Regions from separate parts of the Actinokineospora spheciospongiae genome, predicted to be linked through region 2. Evidence: riboswitches for the same ligand, from Rfam matches in the RefSeq annotation. Region 2 holds a riboswitch; the other holds the start of a gene.
What was found. Region 2 has a riboswitch for thiamine pyrophosphate ahead of thiO (glycine oxidase ThiO). Riboswitches for the same ligand answer to the same signal wherever they lie in the genome.

Region 1 (6,599 bases), 410 kb from region 2:
CCGCGCACCCTGATCGGCCTGGCCCTGCTGGCCCTGGTCCCGGTCGTGGCGGGCATCGGCATCGCGATCGCCACCGGCTCGTCGTCCGGGGAATCGGTCGGCGACGGCCTGGCCTCCCTGGTCGAGGGCAACGGCCTGCTGCTGCCCATCTTCGGGCTGACCATGTCGATGACCATGCTGCTGCCACTGACCGGCGCCATGCTCGCCGCCGACGCGCTCGCCGGGGAAGCCGCCAACGGCACCCTGCGCGGGCTGCTCGTGGCCCCGGTCGGGCGGGCCAGGCTGCTGGCGGTGAAGGCCTTCGGCGTGGCCGCGGTCAGCCTGTTCGCCGTGCTGCTGATGGCCGCCACCGGCATCGTCGCGGGCCTGCTGCTGCTCGGCGGCGACGGGATGCTGACCTCCTCGGGCACCACGCTGCCGTTCGGCGCGGGCCTGGGCCGGGTGCTGCTGACGGTCGTGCTGGTCACCGTCCAGGTGTGGGCGCTGGCCGCGGTCGCGCTGGCGGTGTCGGCGTGGACCGAGCACCCGCTGATCGTCGTCGTGGTCAGCCTGGGCGTGGTGATCGTCTCCGGCGTGCTCAGCGTCATCCCCGCCCTGGACTGGCTCACCCCGGCGCTGATCACCACGAGCTGGGAGGCCATCCCGGAGGTCGTCAAGGACCCGCTGCCCACCGCGACGCTGCTGACCGGGGTGCTGCGCGCGGGCTGCTACATCCTCATCGGCTACTCGATCGCCCTGTCCCGGATGCTCACCCGCGACGGCTGACCCACCGGCACCACCCCGCCGGGGTCGAGCACCAGGGACACCCGGGCGCCGACCTGCGGCGCGGCGGCGATCCCGGCCACGGCGTCGACCCGGCCCAGGCCCTCCGCCGCGACCACGAGCAGCACGTGGTCGCGGCGGTGGACCCGGGCCGTCACCTCGCCGTGGACCGGCCCGGGGCCCACGCGCAGCGCGGACGGGCGCAGCCCCACCCGGCCGCGCCGCGGCGGGTCGCCGAACACGGCCAGCTCCGCCGCGTCCAGCACCCGGCCGCAGCCGAGGAAGCGGGCGGTCTCGTCGTCCACCGGGTGCGCCCACACCTCGTCCGGCGTCCCCACCTGCCGGACGCGCCCGGCGCGCATCACCGCGACCCGGTCGGCCAGGGTGAACGCCTCGTCGTGGTCGTGGGTGACCACCAGCGCCGTCGTGCCCGAGACCCGCAGCACCCGGGCCAGGTCGACGGCCAACTGCTCGCGCAGCGCCCGGTCCAGCGCCGACAGCGGCTCGTCGAGCAGCAGCACCCGCGGCCGGGGCGCCAGCGCCCGCGCCAGCGCGACCCGCTGCCGCTCCCCGCCGGACAGCTCACCCACCCGCCGCGCGGCGTGACCGCCCAGCCCCACCAGTTCCAGCAGTTCGCCGACCCGCGCGTCGCGCTCGGCGCGCGGTGTCCCCGCCATCCGCAGTCCGAACGCGACGTTGCCCGCGACGTCGCGGTGCGGGAAGAGCTGCCCGTCCTGGAAGACCAGCCCGAACCCGCGCCGGTGCACCGGGACACCCGACAGGTCCACCCCGTCCCAGCACACCGACCCGGTGCCGACCTCCAGCCCCGCCACCGCCCGCAGCAGCGTCGACTTGCCGCAGCCGGAGGGCCCCAGCAGCGCCAGCACCGACCCGTCCGGCACCTCGAAGTCCACATCGGACACAGCGGCCACGGTCCCGTAGCGCACCGACAACCCCGACACAGCGAGCATCAGAACTCCCCGACCCCGCGCACCCGCAGGCGCTCGACCAGCAGCGCGATCACCACCGTCACCCCCATCAGCAGCGTGCACGCCGCGTAGGCCATCTGGTTGTTCAGCTCCCCCGGCCGCGCCACCAGCCGCCCGATCACCACCGGCAGCGTCGCGGTGTCCGGCCGCACCAGGAAGCTGGTGGCACCGAACTCCCCCAGCGCCACCACGTACCCGAAGGCCGCCGAGGCCAGCAGCGACCGCCCGGCCAGCGGGACGTCGACCTCGCGCCACACCCGCCACGGCCCCGCCCCCAGCGTCGCCGCCGCCTGCCGCAGCCGCTCGTCGACCGACCGCAGCACCGGCAGCAGCGTCCGCACGACGAGCGGGGTCACGACCAGCGCCTGCGCCAGCGGCACCAGCGCCGCCGAGGTCCGCAGGTCCCCCGGCAGCGCGTCCAGCGTGACCAGGTAGCCGAAGCCGACCGTCACCGCCGAGACGCCCAGCGGCAGCATCAGCGCGGTGTCGACGGCCTCCACCACCCCCGGCCGGACCCGGCTGCGCCCCAGCGTCACCAGCGCCACCGAGGCGAGCACCCCCAGCACCAGGGCCAGCAGCGTCGCGTCCGTGGCCACCCGCACCGAGTTCAGCGCCGCCTCCAGGCCGGTGACCTGCAACGAGCCCCGAAAGCCGGTCCCGGCCAGCGCCCGGTACCCGGCGGTCCCGCCCGCGAACGAGCGCACCACCAGCGTCACGATCGGCACCACCAGCAACGCCACCACCGCGTAGCCCAGCCCGGCCGCGACCCACTCCCCACCGCGCGGTCGCCGCACGGTTTCCGCCTGACCGCGCAGGCTCAGCGCGTTCTCCCGCCGCCGCCGCGCCACGGCCCCGACCACCAGCACGCCCACCACGGCCAGGAACTGCACCAGTGACAGCGCCGCCGCGCCCGGCAGGTCCAGCAGCTCCACGGTCCGCAGGTAGATCTCCGTCTCCAGCGTCCGGTGCCGGGCGCCGCCGAGCAGCAGCACCACCCCGAAACTGGTGGCGCAGAACAGGAACACCACCGCCGCTGCCGACCCCAGCGCCGGGGTCAGCGCGGGCAGGGTCACCGAGGTGAACGCCCGCCACCGCGAAGCCCCCAGCGCCCGCGCCGCGTCCTCGGCCCGCCGGTCCACGTGCGCCCACAGCCCGCCGACCGTGCGCGCCACCACGGCCACGTTGAAGAACGCGTTCGCCAGCACGATCGCCACCACCCCGCCGTCGGGCAGCAGCGCCTTGAACGCCAACCCGACCACGACCGTCGGCAGCACGAACGGCACCAGCACCGCCACCCGCACCAGCGCGCCGCCCGGCACCCTGGCCAGCAGGAACGCCACCGGCAGCCCGGCGAGCACCGCCACCGCGGTCGACGCGGCGGCCTGGGCGAGGGTGAACCCCACCAGCCGCCACGTCGCCCCCTCGCCGAGGACCCGCAGGACCCCGGCCGCGCCGGAACCGAACCCGAGCCGCACGATCGCGGCCACCGGCCAGGCGAAGAAGACGGCGAGGAAGCCGAGCGGGACCGCCGCGAACGCCAGCGCCGCCGCTGGCCTCAGCCCCCGACGGTGCTGCGCCACTGCTCGATCCACCGCTGCCGCTGCGCCGCGATGTCGGCGGCGGGCAGGGTCGCGGGCTGCTCCGGCAACGGCGCCGCAGCGGTCCAGGCGTCTGGCAGCGCCACGCCCTCGCGCGCCGGGTAGACGTACATCTTCTCCGGCACGGTCTTCTGGAAGGGCTCCGACAGCAGGAAGTCGAGCACCTTCTTCGCGTCCTCGGGGTTCTTCGCCCCGTTCAGCACCCCGGCGTACTCGACCTGCCGGAAGCAGGTGTCCAGCAGCGCGGCGGTCCGCGCCTTCCCGTCCTCCCCCACCTCAGCCGACGGCGACGACGCGTAGGACACCACGATGGGCCGCGGCCCCTTGCCGGAGGAGCCGGAGAACTCCTGGGTGTAGGCCTCCTCCCACCCGCTGACGACCTTCACGCCGTTGGCCTTGAGCCTGCCCCAGTAGTCGGCCCACCCCTGCTCGCCGTAGTGCGCCACGGTCCCGAGCAGGAACGCCAGACCCGGCGAGGACGTCGCCGGGTCCTCGACCACCAACTTGTCCTTGTACTTCGGGTCCGCCAGGTCCTCGAAGGTCTTGGGCACATCGCCACCGAGCGCCGCGGGGTCCACGTTCACGCACACGTCCCCCACGTCGACCGCCGTGAGCCGCCCGCTGCCGTCGACGGCGTAGCGCTGCGGCCCCTTGTCCGCCTCCGGGCTCCGGTACTCGGCGAACACCCCCTCGTCGAGCGCCCGGGAGGCGAAGGTGTTGTCGACGCCGAAGGCCACGTCCCCGATGGGGTTCGCCTTGGTCAGCACCAACTGGTTGGTCAACGCCCCCGCGTCCCCGCTCTTGCGCGCCTCCACGGTGATCCCGCTCCGCGCCTCGAACTCGTCCAACACCGCCTGGTCGACGTCGAAGGAGTCGTGGGTGACCAGCACGACGGTGCGGTCGACCGGGGCCTCACCCCCCACGGAACAACCGGCGACCACAGCCAGGGCGACCAGGGGGACGAGTCGGCGCATCGGGAACCTTCCTCGGGCGTGTGCACACCACGAGGACCTCCCTGCGCGGGCATGACCCCGATCAGGTTCGTACGGTCGAGGGCTGGGTGGCCCTCCTCTCAGCCCGGCCGATACCGGACTCCCGTGGCGACCCCGACCCTACGCCCAGCGCGGGCAGGCGCGAAGGGCCACCATGGGGGCCATGGCGGAACTGTTGAGCGAGCACGAGCAGGGCAAGGCACTGGGGACGCTGCCGAACTGGAGCCGGGGCGAGGGCTCCCTGGTCCGGGAGGTCGAACTGGAGTCGTTCCCCCAGGCCATCCAGGTGGTCGACCGCGTCGCGGAGATCGCCGAGCGCGACGACCACCACCCGGACATCGACATCCGCTGGCGCACGCTCAAGTTCACCCTCAGCACCCACAGCGAGGGCGGCATCACCGAACTCGACGTCGCCCTGGCCACCGAGATCGACGCCGTCCTCGACGCCCTGGGCTGACCCTCACACCTCCCCGACGAGCGGACTCCCCACCTTCGCGACCTCCGCCCGCACGTCCACGCCCAGCAACTCCAACTTCCGCCACGCCGCGTCCCGCACCGCCTCGTCGAACAGCGGCGCGTACCAGGGCAGCAGGGTGGAGATCTCCACGCTGTGCGCGAGCAACCCCCGATCCTTCAACCGCCACAGCCCGAACGACGGCGTCGGGTCGAGCACCACCCGCCGCGTCGCCCCGACCGCGCCGAACTCCTCGATCATCCACTCGAACGCGGTGGGGTCGTAGCCGATCTCCACCAGCGTGTCCACGCCCAGACGGGCGTCCCGCTCGAACATCGCCACGAGCTGTTCGGTCACCATGGGTGAGAAGTCGTGATCCACTCGGTGACCGTTACCCCGTGGCCGCAACCCGCGCACGCAAGCGTGAAAACCTGAGACCTTGCCCACTTATCGCGCCCGAGCTGCCCACCTCAACGGGCGTTCGCCCCGGCGAGCCCGGCAGACCGGGGCCACGACTCCAGCAGCGCGGCCGCCTTCTCGAACACGCTGGGGCAGGCGTCCTCTCCCAGCACCGACGTCCGTGGCCGGTGAGTGGCGGAGTCGAGCAGCCCGGGGTCGCGGACCCGGGGCGCGTGCCCAGGTCACCCGCCGGGAACTCCAGGTCGCCCAGTGCGAGGTGGTCCGGGGTCACTGGCGAGCCGGTCGAGCAGGCCCGCGCAGCGCTGGCGGCCGACAGCGCCCGGACCCGGTCGTCCCGAGGCGGCGGGTCCAGCTCATTTTCGGGCCACGCCCCCTGGTTCCATTGCGCGGGGCGGCATCCAGGCCCTCCGGAGCGGATTCGCGCTCGGTCGAAACGGCGTAGCGTGGCCGCGGGGGTGTTCGCATGAAGATCGTGTTGCCCGGCGGGACCGGGAACGTCGGGGGATTCCTCAGCCGGGCGCTGGCGGCGGCCGGGCACGACGTGGTCGTGCTGACCAGGCGGGCCGGGGTCGACCTCGGGGGCGGCGTCCGATCGGTGCGGTGGGACGGGCGCACCGTCGGCCCCTGGGCGGAGGAGGTCGACGGCTGCGCGGCGGTGATCAACCTGGCCGGGCGCAGCGTCAGCTGCCGCTACACCGAGGCGAACCTGCGCGAGATGATGGATTCGCGGGTGGACTCCGCGCGGGCCGTCGGCTCGGCTATCGCCCAGGCCTCCGCGCCGCCGCGGGTGTGGTTGCAGATGAGCACCGCGACGATCTACGCGCACCGGTTCGACCGGGCCAACGACGAGGCCACCGGGATCATCGCGGGCGCCGAGCCGGGGGTGCCGGGGTACTGGGCGTTCAGCGCCGAGATCGCCAAGCGGTGGGAACTGGCCCAGGAGCAGGCGCCCACCCCCGACACCCGCAAGGTCGCCCTGCGGACCGCCATGGTGATGAGCCCGGACCGGGGCAGCGTCTTCGACGTCCTGTCCTGGATGGCCCGGCTCAGCCTCGGCGGACCGGTGGCGGGCGGGCGGCAGTACGTCTCCTGGATTCACGACCGGGACTTCCTCCGGGCCGTGGAATTCCTCCTCACCCGGGACGACCTGGCGGGCCCGGTCAACCTCACCGCCCCCGGACCGCTCCCGCAGCGCGAGTTCATGCGGACCCTGCGCCGGGCCTGGCGGATGCCGATCGGCCTGCCCGCGACGAAGTGGATGGCCGAGGTCGGCGCGTTCGCCCTGCGGTCGGACACCGAACTGCTGCTCAAGAGCCGCCGCGTCGTCCCCGGCCGCCTGCTCGACAGCGGGTTCACCTTCGACTTCCCCCGCTGGGAGGACGCC
Region 2 (6,599 bases):
GGGAGCACGACCGTGGGCAGCTTGGTCTCCGGCAAGACCGGCAGCACCGACAAGACCACGACGACCACGGTGGTGATCACCACCCCACCGGCGGCCACGACAGAGCCCACGAACACGGGCACCGACGAGCCCACCACCACCACGGGCACGACCTCGGGAAGCGAAACCCCGACCACCCAGGAATCGACCCCGGAACAGACCACGACCACCACGACCACCCGGTCGGTCCCCACCACGACGACCACCCAGGCCCCCTCGGCCACCCCGACGCCGTAGAGCGGACAAGAGCCCCAGCCCGCACGGTGCGGGCTGGGGCTCTCGCCTGCCGGGGTGGCCCGCCTGCCGACAGACCCGGCGGCGTGCGCGCGGGCCCCCACCGCGGTCCTGCGTGGATCGGCGGGTGGGAGCGGGCCGCAGCGGGTACTGGAACGGGTATGGCGACCTCGTTGCGGCGGGCTGTGGGCACGCCCCTGCTGTACTTCTTCATCCTGGGCGACATCCTCGGCGCAGGTGTGTACGTCCTGGTCGGCGAGGTCGCGGCCGAGTCCGGGGGCGCGGTGTGGCTGCCGCTCATCGTCGCGCTGGGCCTGGCGGCGCTCACGGCGGCGTCCTACGCGGAGCTGGCGACCAAGTACCCGCGGGCCGGGGGGTCGGCCCACTACGCCACCGAGGCGTTCGGGCGGGCCGCCGGGTCGGTGGTCGGCTTCTGCATGCTGGCCGCCGGGGTGGTGTCCGTCGCCGCGCTGGCCAGGGCGTTCGCGGGCGACTACCTGCGAGAACTGGTGTCGGCGCCGGTGCTGCCGGTGGTGGTGGTCTTCCTGGCGGCCCTGGCGGCGCTCAACATCCGCGGCGTCAGGGAATCCCTCGGCGCGAACGCGGTGGCGACCGCGGTCGAGGTGGGCGGGCTGCTGCTCATCGTCGGCCTCGGCCTCTGGGTCGTCCTGCGCGGCGACGGCGACCCGGGGCAATTGGCCGAGGTCGGCACGCCGGAGAACGGTGTCGTGGGCGCGACGCTGGCGGGTGCGGTCCTGGCGTTCTACTCGTTCGTCGGGTTCGAGACCTCGGTGAACCTGGCCGAGGAGGTCCGCGACCCCCGGCGCTCCTACCCCCGCGCCCTGTTCGGCGCCCTGCTGACCGCCGGGGTGGTGTACCTGCTCGTCGGCCTGGTCGCGGGCGCCGCCGTCCCGACCGACGTGCTGGCGGGCTCCGACGGGCCGCTGCTGGAGGTGGTGCGGGCGGCGGGCGCGGTGCCGCCCTGGCTGTTCGCCGCGGTCGCGCTGGTCGCCGTCGCCAACGGCGCCCTGCTCACGGGCATCATGTCGTCGCGCCTGGCCTACGGCATGTCCCGCGACGGCCTGCTCCCGCCCGTCCTGTCGCGCGTGCTCCCCGGCCGCCGCACCCCGTGGGTGGCCGTGCTCGCCACCTCGGCGCTGTCGCTGCTGCTGGCCCTCACCGGCGGCGTGTCCGCCCTCGCCGAAACCCTCGTGCTCCTGCTGCTGGTCGTCTTCACCGCCACCAACGCCGCCGTCCTCGCCCTGCGCCGCCGCCCGGACGACATCCCCCACTTCCGCGTCTGGACCGCTGTCCCCTGGCTCGGCCTGGCCTCCTGCCTGCTGCTGTTCACCCAGATCGGGGCGGCGGTCTGGCTGCGCGGGGCCGTCCTCCTGGCCCTGGGCGGCCTCCTGGCCCTGGCGAACGCCCTCCGCGCCCGCCGCACCGAGCCCGCCACGTCCGAGGCCTAGTGCCCCGGGTCGGGGGGCGAACCGCGCAGAGCACCCGAGAGCAATTCGGCGGCTCCCTTCGGGTCGGAGGATTCCGTGATCGCCCGCACCACCACAACCCGAGAGGCCCCGGCTTCCACAACCCGGGGCAACCGCTCCAGGTCGATCCCCCCGATCGCGAACCAGGGCCGCGAAGGCCCAGCCTCGGCGGTGGCCCGGACCAGCTCCAACCCCGGCGCGGTCCGACCGGGTTTCGTCGGCGTGGGCCAGCACGGCCCGGTGCAGAAGTAGTCCACCCCGGCCTCGTGCGCGGCGGCCACGGCCTGCCCGAAGTCGTGCGTGGACCGCCCGATCACCACCTCCTCCCCCACCACCCGCCGGGCCGCCGCCACCGGCAGGTCGTCCTGCCCCAGGTGCAGCACGTCGGCCCCGGCGGCCAACGCCACGTCCGCCCGGTCGTTCACCGCCAGCAGCGCCCCGTGGGCGGCGCACAGTTCCGCGATCACGGCGAGGGCCCGCAGCTCGGGCCCCGCTTCCATCCCCTTGTCCCGCAGTTGGACGACGTCGACACCGCCCGCCAGCGCCGCGTCCACGAAGTCGGCGAGGTCGCCGCGTTCGGTCCGCGCGTCCGTGCACAGGTAGAGCCGCGCGTCGGCGAGCCTGCGCCTGATCTGGTCCCCGTCAAGTCCCGGCATGGCACCGACGCTATCCCCTGGGCCGCCCGGGCGGGTCTGCGCTACGGTGGAGGCCGGTCGCACGGGAGTCCGGACAACGGGCTGAGAGGGAGCACAACGCGCTCCGACCGTCGAACCTGATCCGGGTCATGCCGGCGCAGGGAGCGTGATGAGGAACGTGCAGCGGATCGCCGTCGTGGGTGGCGGTGTCATCGGCCTGGCCACCGCCTGGCGGGTGGCCGCCACCGGCAGGCGGGTCACCGTGATCGACCCCACCCCGGTGCGCGGTGGGGGCTCCTGGGTGGCGGCGGGCATGTTGGCCCCGGTCACCGAGGCGTGGTTGGGCGAGGAGCACGTGCTCGCCTTCGGCGCCGAGTCGCTGGCCCGGTGGCCCGGTTTCGCCGCCGACCTGGCCGACCCGCCCGGCCTGCGCCGCGAGGGCACCCTCGCCCTGGCGCTGGACGCCGCCGACGCCGAGGACCAGCGCCGGTTGGCCGACTTCCTGTCCTCGCTGGGGCGGGAGGTGCGGCGGCTCACCGCGCGGCAGGTCCGCGAGCTGGAGCCGGGCACCTCGCCGGTCCGAAGTGGACTGCTGGTCCCCGGTGACCTGTCGGTCGACAGCAGGCGGCTGCTGCGCTCGCTGGCGGCCCAGGCCACCGCCGAGGGTGTGGGTTTCCACACCGGTCGGGCGGTCTCGGTGCGCGACGGCGGTGTCGAACTCGCCGACGGCTCCACAGTGGAGTGCGACGAGGCGGTGATCGCCGCGGGCGCCTGGAGCCGCGCCCTGCACCCCGCCCTGGACACCCTGGTCCGCCCGGTCAAGGGCGAGGTCCTGCGGCTGCGGTCGCGGCCGAGCGCGCTGCCCCCGCCCACCAGGACGCTGCGCGCGCACGTCGAGTCCCGCCCGGTCTACCTCGTCCCCCGCGACGGCGGTGAACTCGTCGTCGGCGCCACCCAGCACGAGGTCGGCCACGACACCGAGGTCACCGTGGCGGGGGTGCGCGACCTGCTGACCGACGCCGAGCGGGTGCTGCCGGGTGTGCGTGAGTACGCCCTGGTGGAGGCGGTGGCGGGGCTGCGCGCGGGCAGCCCGGACAACCTGCCGCTGCTCGGCCGCCTGGGCCCCGGGGTGCTGGTCGCCACCGGGCACCACCGCAACGGCGTGCTGATGGCGCCGGTCACCGCCGACGCCGTGGTGGCCCTGCTGCGCGGCGACACCCCGCCCGACCACGTGCTGGCCGCGGCCCCGTCCCGATTCCCTGGAGCGACATGACGATCGAGGTCAACGGAACCGAACGAGAGGTCCCCGACGGCGCGACCGTGGCCGACGTGCTGGCCGCCCTCGCGCTGCCCACCTCGGGGACCGCGGTGGCGCTCAACGGCCAGGTGGTCCCCCGCAACGCCCACGCCGCCACGGTGGTGCCCGCGTGGGCGCGGCTGGAAGTCCTCACCGCCGTGCAGGGGGGCTGAGCCGTGGACGACCCCCTGGTCATCGCCGACCGCGAGTACTCCTCGCGGCTGATCACCGGCACCGGCGGCGCCGCGAACCTGGCGGTCCTGGAGCGGGCGCTGGTGGCCTCCGGCACCGAGCTGACCACGGTGTCGCTGCGCCGGGTGGACACCGCGGGCGGCTCCGGCGTGCTGGAGCTGCTGCGGAAGCTGGGCATCGACCCGCTGCCGAACACCGCGGGCTGCCGCACCGCCGCCGAGGCCGTGCTCACCGCCCGCCTGGCCCGCGAAGCCCTGGGGACGAACTGGGTGAAGCTGGAGGTGGTCGCCGACGACCGCACCCTGCTGCCCGACCCGGTGGAACTGCTCGACGCCGCCACCCAGCTCGTCGACGACGGTTTCGTGGTGCTGCCCTACACCAACGACGACCCGGTGCTGGCCCTGCGCCTGGAGCAGGCGGGCTGCGCCGCGGTCATGCCGCTGGGCTCGCCGATCGGCACCGGCCTGGGGATCAACAACCCGCACAACATCGAGCTGATCACCACCCGCGCGGGCGTCCCGGTGGTCCTGGACGCGGGGGTCGGCACCGCCTCCGACGCGGCCCTGGCCATGGAACTGGGCTGCGCCGCGGTGCTGCTGGCCACGGCCGTCACCCGCGCGGGCGACCCGGAGAAGATGGCCACCGCGATGCGCGCGGCGGTCACCGCGGGCAGGCTGGCCAGGTCGGCGGGCCGCATCCCGCGGCGGTTCTGGGCCCAGGCGTCCAGCCCTCCGCGTTGACCCGCGCCCGCCCTGGGCACAATGAGGTATGACGACTTCGGCTGACGGTGACGTCCCCGCCCGCCTGTACCTGGCCATCGGCCGGTTGTCGCGCTCACTGCGCCGCTCGGGCAGCACCGGCATGGGCCACGGCTCGATCTCGGCGCTGTCCACGCTGTCCGGGGCGGGCACCCTCCGCCTCGGCGACCTGGCGGCGAAGGAGGGCGTGGCCGCCCCGACCATGTCCCGCATCGTCGCGGGCCTGGTCGACTCCGGTTACGTCAACCGCGAACCGGACCCGGCCGACCGCCGGGCCTGGCTGGTCACCGCCACCGAGGAGGGCGAGCGGGTCGTCTCCAGCGTGCGCAGCACCCGGATGCAGGAGCTGAGCCGCCGCCTCGACGGCCTCCCGCCCGCCGACCGCGAGCTGCTGATCAAGTCCATCCCGGTCCTGGAGGCCCTGCTGGTCGGCACCCCGGAGGCCCAGTAGCGGCCGGTCAGCCGACGGTCAGTCACCCGTCCGGGACGGGATGACGTGGGTCGGCGGCGAGTCGACCGAGCAGTGCAGGCAGTCCCCCGGGTGCGGGGCGTCCGCCGGGGCGGGCGGTTCGGGTTCGGCCAGCACGTTGCCCCGCACGCCCAGTGCCAGCAGGCCGCCGCCCGCGGCGAGGGCCGCGCAGATCACCAGCGCCGTGCGCCACCCGGAGGTCAGCGCGGCGGGGTCCCGGTACGCCGCGCCGGTGAGCCCGGCCGCGGCGGGCAGCACCGCCACGGCCAGCAGGTTCCCGGTGCGGGCGATGGCGTTGTTGACCCCGGAGGCCACCCCGGCGTACCGGTCGGGCGCGGCCGCCAGCACGGTGGCGGTGACCGGGGCGACGACGACCGCCAGCCCCAGCCCGAACACCACCACGGCGGGCAGCACCGCGCCCACGTAGGAGGCCCCCGGCACGATCCGCAGCATCAGCAGCATCCCGGTGGCGACCAGCAGCGGCCCGACGACGAGGAACCACCGAGGCCCGAACCGGGAGGCCAGCCGCCCGCTGCGGGCCGAGAGCAGCAGCATGATGATCGTGATCGGCAGCCCGGCGACCCCGGCGGCGGTGGGCGCGTACCCGAGCGAGGTCTGCAGTTGCAGCACCATCAGCATCAGCACCCCGCCCAGCGCCGCGTAGACCACCAGCGTCAGCGCGTTGGCGATCACGAAGGTGCGGTCGGCGAACAGCCCCGGCGGCACCAGCGGGTCCCGGCCGCGCCGCTGGAGCAGCACGAACGACACCAGCGCGAGCACCCCGGCCGCGCCCGCGGACACCACCAGCCAGTCGACCCCGCGGGCGGGTGCCTCGACCAGGGCGGCGGTGATCCCGGCCAGGCCCAGCGCCCCCAGCACCGACCCGGCGACGTCCGGGTGGCCGGTGACCTCGGCGTCGCGGGTCTCCGGGACGAACCGCAGCGCCGACCACACGCACACGGCGGCCACCGGGATGTTGATCAGGAACGCCAGCCGCCACGACCACACCTGCACCAGCAGCCCGCCCACCAGCGGTCCGGCCGCCGCGGCGATCCCGCCGAGCCCGGACCAGGCGCCGATGGCCCTGGCCCGGTCCTCCCGGTGGAACACCGATTGCAGGATGGCCAGCGACCCCGGGGTCAGCAGCGCCCCGCCGACGCCTTGCAGCACCCGCGCGGCGACCAGCACCTCCGTGCTCTGGGCGAACCCGCACAGCACCGAGGCGACGCCGAACCAGACGACGCCGACGAGGAACACCCGCCGCCTGCCGTAGCGGTCACCCAGGGAGCCCGCGACGAGGATCAGCGAGGCCAGGGCGAGCAGGTACCCGTCGAGAATCCACTGCAACCCCGCCACCGAGGCGCCCAGCTCGGCGCCGATGCGCGGCAGCGCCACGTTGACCACGCTGCCGTCGAGCATGGCCATGCCGGAGCCGAGGATCGTGGTGGCCAGCACCCCGCGCGCGGCGCCGGTGCCCCACCGGACGTC

Region 1: another riboswitch for thiamine pyrophosphate. It lies ahead of DFQ13_RS04445 (thiamine ABC transporter substrate-binding protein); the one in region 2 lies ahead of thiO (glycine oxidase ThiO).

Annotation. Positions count from the first base shown of each region.
Region 1 covers NZ_QHCP01000002.1:178,229-184,827, forward strand. The annotation lists gene DFQ13_RS04430 (ABC transporter permease subunit) at 1-765, shown strand, start outside; gene DFQ13_RS04435 (ABC transporter ATP-binding protein) at 723-1,736, opposite strand; gene DFQ13_RS04440 (ABC transporter permease) at 1,733-3,331, opposite strand; gene DFQ13_RS04445 (thiamine ABC transporter substrate-binding protein) at 3,307-4,323, opposite strand; TPP riboswitch at 4,345-4,458, opposite strand; gene DFQ13_RS04450 (4a-hydroxytetrahydrobiopterin dehydratase) at 4,505-4,798, shown strand; gene DFQ13_RS04455 (hypothetical protein) at 4,802-5,155, opposite strand; gene DFQ13_RS04465 (epimerase) at 5,679-6,599, shown strand, end outside.
Region 2 covers NZ_QHCP01000002.1:589,716-596,314, forward strand. The annotation lists gene DFQ13_RS06375 (hypothetical protein) at 1-276, shown strand, start outside; gene DFQ13_RS06380 (APC family permease) at 435-1,742, shown strand; gene thiE (thiamine phosphate synthase) at 1,739-2,416, opposite strand; TPP riboswitch at 2,468-2,576, shown strand; gene thiO (glycine oxidase ThiO) at 2,565-3,668, shown strand; gene thiS (sulfur carrier protein ThiS) at 3,665-3,865, shown strand; gene thiG (thiazole synthase) at 3,869-4,624, shown strand; gene DFQ13_RS06405 (MarR family winged helix-turn-helix transcriptional regulator) at 4,653-5,093, shown strand; gene DFQ13_RS06410 (MFS transporter) at 5,112-6,599, opposite strand, start outside.